Regions from separate parts of the Peribacillus asahii genome, predicted to be linked through region 2. Evidence: riboswitches for the same ligand, from Rfam matches in the RefSeq annotation. Region 2 holds a riboswitch; the other holds the start of a gene.

What was found. Region 2 has a riboswitch for preQ1 ahead of BAOM_RS02705 (QueT transporter family protein). Riboswitches for the same ligand answer to the same signal wherever they lie in the genome.
Positions count from the first base shown of each region.
Region 1: it holds a riboswitch for preQ1, as region 2 does, so the genes downstream of both, queC (7-cyano-7-deazaguanine synthase QueC) here and BAOM_RS02705 (QueT transporter family protein) in region 2, are expected to answer to the same signal.

Region 1 covers NZ_CP026095.1:1,730,713-1,735,147, forward strand. The annotation lists gene BAOM_RS08400 (YceG family protein) at 1-595, shown strand, start outside; gene BAOM_RS08405 (toxic anion resistance protein) at 614-1,693, shown strand; PreQ1 riboswitch class I at 1,760-1,802, shown strand; gene queC (7-cyano-7-deazaguanine synthase QueC) at 1,856-2,515, shown strand; gene queD (6-carboxytetrahydropterin synthase QueD) at 2,520-2,993, shown strand; gene queE (7-carboxy-7-deazaguanine synthase QueE) at 2,986-3,708, shown strand; gene BAOM_RS08425 (VUT family protein) at 3,713-4,252, shown strand.
Region 2 covers NZ_CP026095.1:519,409-523,843, reverse strand. The annotation lists gene BAOM_RS02715 (sigma-54 interaction domain-containing protein) at 1-1,377, shown strand, start outside; gene BAOM_RS02710 (N-acetyltransferase) at 1,627-2,082, opposite strand; PreQ1 riboswitch class I at 2,308-2,352, shown strand; gene BAOM_RS02705 (QueT transporter family protein) at 2,361-2,846, shown strand; gene BAOM_RS02700 (RNA-guided endonuclease InsQ/TnpB family protein) at 3,243-4,370, opposite strand.

The sequences.
Region 1 (4,435 bases), 1.2 Mb from region 2:
TATGAGGGAGCTTATCGATGATTCATTAGCTTTGTGCATTCGCGAGTTTCCTTTTTCTCAAGCGACAAAAGCGAATTATCATTTTCATTATCAAAAGTCTTTAGAACAAGGGACGCTTTCTCCAGAAAAGATGGTCAACAGCAATTGGTGGCGCTATAAACATTTGCCGAATGGACTTCAAAACGCAATTGCTCATACGATTAAAGCGTACTGCGAACATCCTAAATTAAATAAAATAGCAGGAGAATCCGATTATGATCTTCAGTTATTTCTATTTAAACAGGCTAATATGATGCCGGAAGTAGTTCTCCAATTGCTGCAACAGTTTGATTATGCTCAAGAAATTCCCCGTCTGGTTCTTTATAATATGGAGAAGAATGGAGAGCCTTCTAGGGAAGATGCTGCCCTTCTTTTGTTTTTAAATGAATTTGGCTGTGATGTAATTTGGTATAATCCAGCCGGACATAACGATATTGAACAGTTTATTAATCCATCATTTTATGATGTTCATTGGTTAGAAGAAGTGGAATTTCAACAGGAGTTTCAAGAAAAAGAAGAATCGATTATTAAGAAGATTATTAAAAAAATATTTTAAGTATAGGAGTGGGATACCATGACAGCTGATTTACAACTTCAAAAACAAGAGTTAAATCCAAATACAGCGCAGCAATTACGTGCTCAATTACGCCAAGAACCACAAGTGTTGCAGTTAGTTCAATCGCTCGATATTAAAGATCAGCATCAATTATTAACGCTTGGAAAAGAACCAGCTGATAGTTTATCTCGTTTTGCAGATCGAATCTTACATTCGATGACGGTAACAAATATTGAGAAATCGAGCGACTTACTTAACCAATTAGAAAAATTAATGAAGCGCTTTGATCGAAATGAAATTATGAAAGAGCCTGGGTTTCTTGATAAATTATTCAAGCGTGCGAAAAAGACAATTGAAGATGTGTTTAAAAAATATCAAACGTTAGGCGGTGAACTAGATAAAATTAATGCCCAATTTGCGATTATGGAAGACGAACTAAAGCGTGCAAACAATGATTTAGAAGGACTGTATGAAGAAGATATTCAATACTACTTTGAATTAGAGAAATATGTCGTAGCAGCTGAAATGAAGCTGGAAGAGGTAAGAGATACACTGATTCCGCAGTATGAGGAACGTGTGAATACAGGAGATCAATTAGCGCGCATTGAATTAGAAGGATTACGAACAGTTCAAGAATTATTAGAACGGAAGATTGATGATTTAGAGAAAGCAAGAATGGTTGCTGTTGTTGCTGCGCCACAAATTAAGACAATGCAGCGTGGGAATAATGATTTAATGGCGAAAATCAATAGTAACTTTGTAACGGTGATTCCGATTTTTAAAATGGGGATTATTAATACGGTGTATGCGAAGCGTCAAAAATTACATTCTGATTCATTAAATGCTTTTGAAGAAAGAGCGAATCAAATGTTAACGGAAGTAACTTCAGATATCATGAATCAAAGTGTTGAAATTGCTCAGCGAACAGGCAGCTCCAGCATAAAAATGGAAACGATTGAGACGATGTGGACGACAATCGAAAAAGGAATTGTAGAGTATAAGAGAGTAAAAGAAGAGCAGTCGCTGCAGCGAGTGGAAGATAAGAAACGATTAGAAGCTCTTCAAGAAGAGGCGAAAAGGGTGCTATCGCAAGGGTAAAAAACGCTTGCATTACTTGCAGTTTCGCTATACTATAAGTGAGGAATTAAAATAATCTGCTAATGTGCAGAAGAGGTTCTAGCTACCCTCTTTAAAAAACTAAGAAGAAACAGTACTCTGTCTTAGGGTGCTGTTTTTTCGTTATAAAGGAGTTTTTTAGGAATGAAAAAGGAAAAAGCAGTGGTTGTATTTAGTGGTGGTCAGGATAGTACGACATGTTTGTTCTGGGCATTAGAAAGATTTGCTGAAGTTGAGGCGGTCACATTTGATTATAATCAGCGTCATCGACTGGAAATTGAGTGTGCACAAAATATTGCAAATGAGCTTGGTATCAAGCATCATATTTTAGATATGTCTTTGTTAAATCAACTCGCTCCAAATGCGTTGACTCGTGATGATATTGAGGTAAAGGATGGTGAAGATGGTGAATTACCTTCGACGTTCGTGCCAGGACGTAATTTACTATTTCTTTCGTTTGCCGGTGTGATTGCGAGCCAAATCGGTGCGAAACATATTGTCACTGGTGTATGTGAAACAGATTTCAGCGGCTATCCAGATTGTCGCGATGTGTTTATTAAATCGTTAAATGTGACATTGAATTTATCAATGGACAATTCGTTTGTCATTGATACACCGTTAATGTGGTTGAATAAAGAAGAAACTTGGGAGCTTGCCGATCAGTTAGGCGCATTTGAATTTGTTCGTGAAAAAACATTAACGTGTTATAACGGAATCATTGCGGATGGATGTGGGGAATGCCCGGCTTGTAAGCTTAGACAAAAAGGCCTTGTAGACTATTTAAGTAAACGGAAGGAGTCTTAAAGGCATGTATGGATTTCGAATTGTTGATAAGCTCCAGAAACTAGATCAAGATATACAAAGAAATCAATTAAACTATCATAAGAAGCGCGTTCTTGTAAGTAAAGAATTCACATTTGATGCCGCTCACCATCTTCATTGTTATGAAGGAAAATGTAAAAACTTGCATGGTCATACGTATCGAGTTGTCTTTGGCTTAAGCGGATTTACTGATGCCCGCGGTTTGATGATGGATTTCGGTGATATTAAACAGATATGGAAAGATAAAATTGAAATTTATTTAGATCACCGCTATTTAAATGAAACGCTGCCATTGATGAATACAACGGCAGAGAATATGGTCGTTTGGATATATGAAAAAATGGCGGATGCCCTGCGTGAAGAGCCTCAATATAAAGGAGCTCGGGTAGAATTTGTTCGACTATTTGAAACGCCAACGAGCTATGCGGAAGCAAGACGGGAGTGGATGGAAGATGAGTAAAATTCCCGTTATGGAGATTTTTGGACCTACCATACAAGGGGAAGGTTCTATGATTGGACAAAAAACGATGTTTGTACGTACAGCTGGCTGTGATTATTCTTGTTCCTGGTGTGATTCAGCTTTTACATGGGATGGAAGTGGGAAAGAATACATTACTCAGATGACCGCGGAAGAAATCTGGGATGAACTGAAAAGAATCGGTGGAGATGGTTTTTCCTTTGTTACGATTTCGGGCGGCAATCCAGCTTTACTGAAAAATCTAGGCAGTTTAGTTGCGCTCTTAAAAGAACAGGGGATAAAAATGGGCGTGGAAACACAGGGAAGCAGATGGCAGGATTGGTTTTATGAAATCAATGAGCTGACGATTTCTCCTAAGCCGCCTAGCTCGGGAATGAAAACAGATTTCGGGATACTTGATGAAATCTTCACTAAGTTGCAAAACAATCAACACCATGTTTCGCTTAAGGTTGTGATTTTTAATGATGAAGATTATGAGTATGGAAAAGCGATGCATCATCGCTACCCGGACATTCCGTTCTTTTTTCAGGTTGGAAATGATGATAGTACGACGACGGACGATTCTAGATTGATTAGTAGACTTCTACAAAAATATGATTGGTTAATTGATAAAGTTGTGCAAGATCAGACTGTTACAAATGTGAAGGTGCTCCCGCAGTTGCATACGTATATTTGGGGCAATAAACGAGGAGTATAAAGATATGAGAATATTATTCTATTTACTATCGATTGTGACTGCGAACGTGGTAACGGCGGCTTTTGCACCGCTCCAATTTGGTGTATTTATCGTACCGATGGGAACCTTGTTAATTGGAGCAACATTTATCTTTCGGGATCTTGTTCAAAATAAATATGGTCGAGCGAAGACATATGGATTCATTGTGACAGCGCTCATTTTATCAGCAGCTGTATCGTTTACATTAGGGGATACATTATTAATTGTTGCAGCCTCCGCACTTTCATTTATCGTTGCGGAATCTGCGGATACAGAAATTTACTCGCGTTTGAAGTTACCGATGAGCTGGCGCGTATTCTATAGCGGAATTGTTGGCGGGTTTCTCGATTCGGTAATTTTCGTTGTGATTGGTTTAAGCCCATTTGGTGCAAACATTTTACCTTGGGAAGCTGTACCTGCTGCTATTGTAGGGCAAATTATTGTCAAAACAATTGTTCAAATGATTGGTGCGTTCATCTTGAATCAGGTATATGTTCGTTTAGAGAAGAAAACTGTCGTTAATTAATATAGTGAAGAGGCTCAGTCTTATGACTGAGCCTTTTCTCATTCACCCTAATCGCCTGTCCGTTCTTTATGAAGAAAATCACTAGTACAGTGGAGAATCAGGAAATTTCTTAATGGTTTTGTATAAATTACCCTTAATGAAGAACTATAGAAAAAGAGAGCTTATAGTCACCTGCAAAAAAAT
Region 2 (4,435 bases):
ACCATTTTAGATACAATTATCCATACTTCGAATAACAATATTACTGTCACCGATGAGAAAGGATATATTTTGTATACAAACCCCCAACACTGGGCTGTTTATGGAATCGAGCTCGATCAATATGTCGGAAAATCTGTTTATGAGCTTGAAGCAGAAGGAATTCTTTCTCCATCTATTACCGCGATGGTACTTAACGAAAAAAAATCAATTGAAGTGATGCAGCATACGATAACAGGAAAAGTAGTGATGGCCACTGCCTACCCGATTTTTAACGATGATGGAAAGATTATTTTAGTGATTAGCTATGCCCAAGATCAAACAGAGATTAATAACCTTCAACATCAATATGAGCAATTAAAGAGAAAAATAGAAAGCTATCAAACAGAAGTTAAGGAGCTGCGTGGGAAAGCAGGGGTTATTTACCGCAGCAAAAAAATGGAGCACATTGAAAAAACGCTTCATCGGGTTGCTGAGTCAGATGCAACTGTGTTGTTTTTAGGAGAGTCAGGTGTCGGAAAAAGTATGTTTGCTCGCAAACTGCATAACCAAAGCTATCGCAAAAAGGAACCTTTTATTGAAGTGAATTGTAGTACCATACCCGAAAGTTTATTCGAAGCAGAAATGTTTGGCTATGAACCAGGATCTTTTACTGGTGCCCTAAAGCAAGGGAAACAAGGATTAATTGAACAAGCCCATAATGGGACTTTGTTTTTAGATGAAATTGGAGAGCTGCCTTTGGCCATTCAAGTAAAATTATTAAAGGTGTTGCAGGAAAAAAAATTCACAAGAATTGGAGGAACGAAGGAGTACCATATTGATTTCCGCCTTGCAGCGGCTACTAATCAACATTTAGAAGAAATGGTTCAAAAGGGGACATTCCGGCTTGATTTATATTATCGATTAAGCGTCATTCCACTTTATATTCCTTCTTTACGTGACCGAAAAGAGGATATTGCTTTATTAATTAATCACTATCTCGAATTAATTAATAAGAAGTATAAGACAAATAAAAAATTACATTCCTCGACATATGAAGCTTTAATTCAGTATACATGGCCTGGGAATGTACGCGAATTAGAAAATCTTATTGAACGACTTATTTTAACTACTGATGAAACAATGATTTTCCCAAGTGCTCTTCCTTCTTCTATCATAGATCAAAGCTCGACTTCACAAAAAGAACCCTCTCTTATTATTGAACAAACAATGATTGAAAGTTATGATCTTAAAACTATTTTAGAAAAAGTAGAAAAATGGACCATTTCCAAAGCGTATCAACAATGCAAATCAACATATAAAATGGCTGCCTTTCTTGGCATCAGCCAACCGTCCGTCATTCGTAAACTCAAAAAGTATAAAAATCAGCTCCTTCCTTAAACACAGAACAAAAGCGAAAGCGCCTTGTTCTGCGACAGCTGCTTACAAGCTAGAAGATGAAGTCGCTCTTGGACTTCATCGGCTGGGCAGGCCGCAACCTTGAGAAACTAGAGGCTGAAAGCGCTTATCCACAATTTAAGCATTTTATAACTTCCTAAACAACGAAAGAACCACCTCTCAAAAATATTCGAAGGTGGTTGTTAATTGATTCCTTTATCAATCAAAGAAGCATACTAAATAGCAACTCTTTTACAGATATATAGCCATAGCAATTTCATCACAAGTTGGGAACTTGCTGCAATTCAAACAGTCCTTCCACACTTTTTGAGGCATCTCATCTTTCTGAATCACCTGAAATCCGCATTTTTCAAAAAATGTAACTTGATAAGTAAGAGAAATGAGCTTTTTAATTTCAATTTTTCTTGTTTCTTCTACAATCTGTTCAACAAGTAATTTGCCTATCCCTCTTCCCTTTGCCTCTTCAGCTACGACAAGCGAGCGAATCTCTGATAAATCTTTTCCTAATATATGAAGACTCGCTGCCCCTACAACCTGATCATCAATAGTTGCCACGCAGATAGCCTGAAGATTTTCATACAATGACTCGCGGGTACGCGGGAGCAAAAGACCTTGTTGAGCATACATATTAATCAAGCTATAAATAGCCTCTACATCACTTGCTTTAGCCTTCCGAATGTTCACCATATTAATCTCACCTTTTTTTTAGAAACTATGATTAAAATCATACTTTAGATTTCAGAAAAGTCAATAAAGCAATCATGGAAATCATAATTTTCTATTAATATACAATGAAATGACTCAGAATTATTTCCTTTATCATTGCTCTATCTATGGAAATAAACACTAGTCCCTTATTCTATTGACGAAATAAGCTTACATCCTATACTATTAATCATTGAGCGTTCACTCAAAAACGTGGTTCGAAACCATCCCACGATAAAAAACTAGGGAGAGAGTCAACAATGAATAGCAGAACATTAATAGTCAATGGAATTTTAGCAGCCCTGTATGTGGCTGTCTCACTTGTGATTAACCCAATTGCTTTTTCCGCAATTCAGTTTCGGATTCCTGAACTGTTTAATCATTTGATTGTATTCAACAAAAAGTATATTTACGGAATTGTAGCTGGGGTGTTTATTACCAATTTATTTTCCCCAATGGCTGCTTACGATTTAATTTTTGGCGTTGGACAGTCCTTACTAGCACTACTCATTGTGATTTTTGCTTCACGTTATATTAAGAATATTAAAGTGTTGATGATCATTAATATTCTCGTATTCACATTCACGATGTTTATGATTGCGCTTGAACTTCATCTTGCACTAGGATTTCCGTTCTGGCTTAGCTGGTTCACAACAGCGGTTGGAGAGTTTACCGTCATGCTAATCGGAGCTCCTATTATATATGCCATGAATAAACGCATTCAATTTTCAAAATGGATTTCCTAAATAGAAAAAGGCTGTCAATACTTCGTCCGTTCGAAGATGACAGCTTTTTTTCATACCTGCCCTTCAATAAATATGTAAATTTTTAATATCTTCACATTTTCTTAATTTACTAAAATGTGTACTTTTTTCAAATTCCTACTCAATATATTAACACGTAATCACATTACTCTAACTATTTCAAAACAGTTCTAAAATATTTATAAAGACGGTGAAATAGTCAACAACCCGCTACTTAACGACCTTACGGTCTGTTTGAAGTGGGGGCTTGCGTCTGTCAGAGTTTGACAGTGCTTCTACCCTCATAGAGAGCAACTACGCTTGTTCCTCCCCAGTAGTACGAACGAGCAATCTCTCCTACCTTAGCCTGGTGGAACATAAGGACGGTTGACTTCGCCCCTACCGCAAGAGCTGTACTCTTGCGGTAACTACACCAATATGTTCAATGCCTTTACGGTGTAGATTCATAGCGCCAATACGATCATCATTTGATTGGTATTGGCAATTTTTACACTTAAAAGTGTGTAGTGTTTTATTGCGATTCGCTTTCTCAACGTGTCCACATTTAGGGCAAGTTTGAGAAGTATATTTTGGGTCTACCGCAATCACCTTATGTCCATTCAATTCAGCTTTATACTCAAGCATTTGACGGAACTGGTAGAAAGCCCAAGACACCGAAACATAGCGGTTTTTCACTCGTACTTTTTCAGTCTCGGTACGAACACCTGTCAAATCTTCTAAAACAAACATAGTACCTCTAGGGTATTTATCAACGAGTGCCTTTGTAATTTGATGGTTTACATCCGTTACATAACCGTTTTCTCTTGAACCAATTTGTTTTAGTTTCTTACGAGCAGATGGTGTTTGTCGCATTTGGAGTTGTTTGCGAGTAGCTTTAAACTTACCACGCTTATGCTTAACAATGTTGCCATTATAGAAAGTGGTTTTACCTTGACTATCATAAGTAGTAGCAAGAAAGTTAATTCCTAAGTCAATACCGACAATACTATTTACATCTGCTAGGCCTAATACTGGGTACTCTTTTGTCATCGGGATATGCAAGAACCACTTCTTGTACTTATGCACTAATTTAGCAGTGCCAAATTTCCAAGTACCATTGAAGTATTTCTTCATAGCCTTACGCTCATAATTTAGCTTTAGACGACCATCCAATGTATTTACGCTAAATTGATTTTTAGTTAGTGAGTAATCACGATTCCATACAAGGTCATATTCAGGAAGTTTAAATTCAATCAAAGACCATTCATGTCCATTCGATTTAGCCGACTTGTAACGAGCGATTACGGTTTTCATCACGGATTGAGCCATTTGACTTTTTAGTCCAAATTGATTTCGCAAATCAGAATAATACAAGTTATTAAGACTTGTTTGGTTTAGGTTTTTTGTTTCAAATATGTGTTTCGATAACCAATTACAAGCTTTGCGATAAGCACTAGTCGTTATCCTTAAACTTTGAGTTTGATTATCGGAAACATAGATTTGTATCTTTGCAGTAATGGTAGACATTATTTTCACACCACCTTTCACTAACTAAATTATACCAATTTTTAGTGAAAGTAAATAACTTAAAC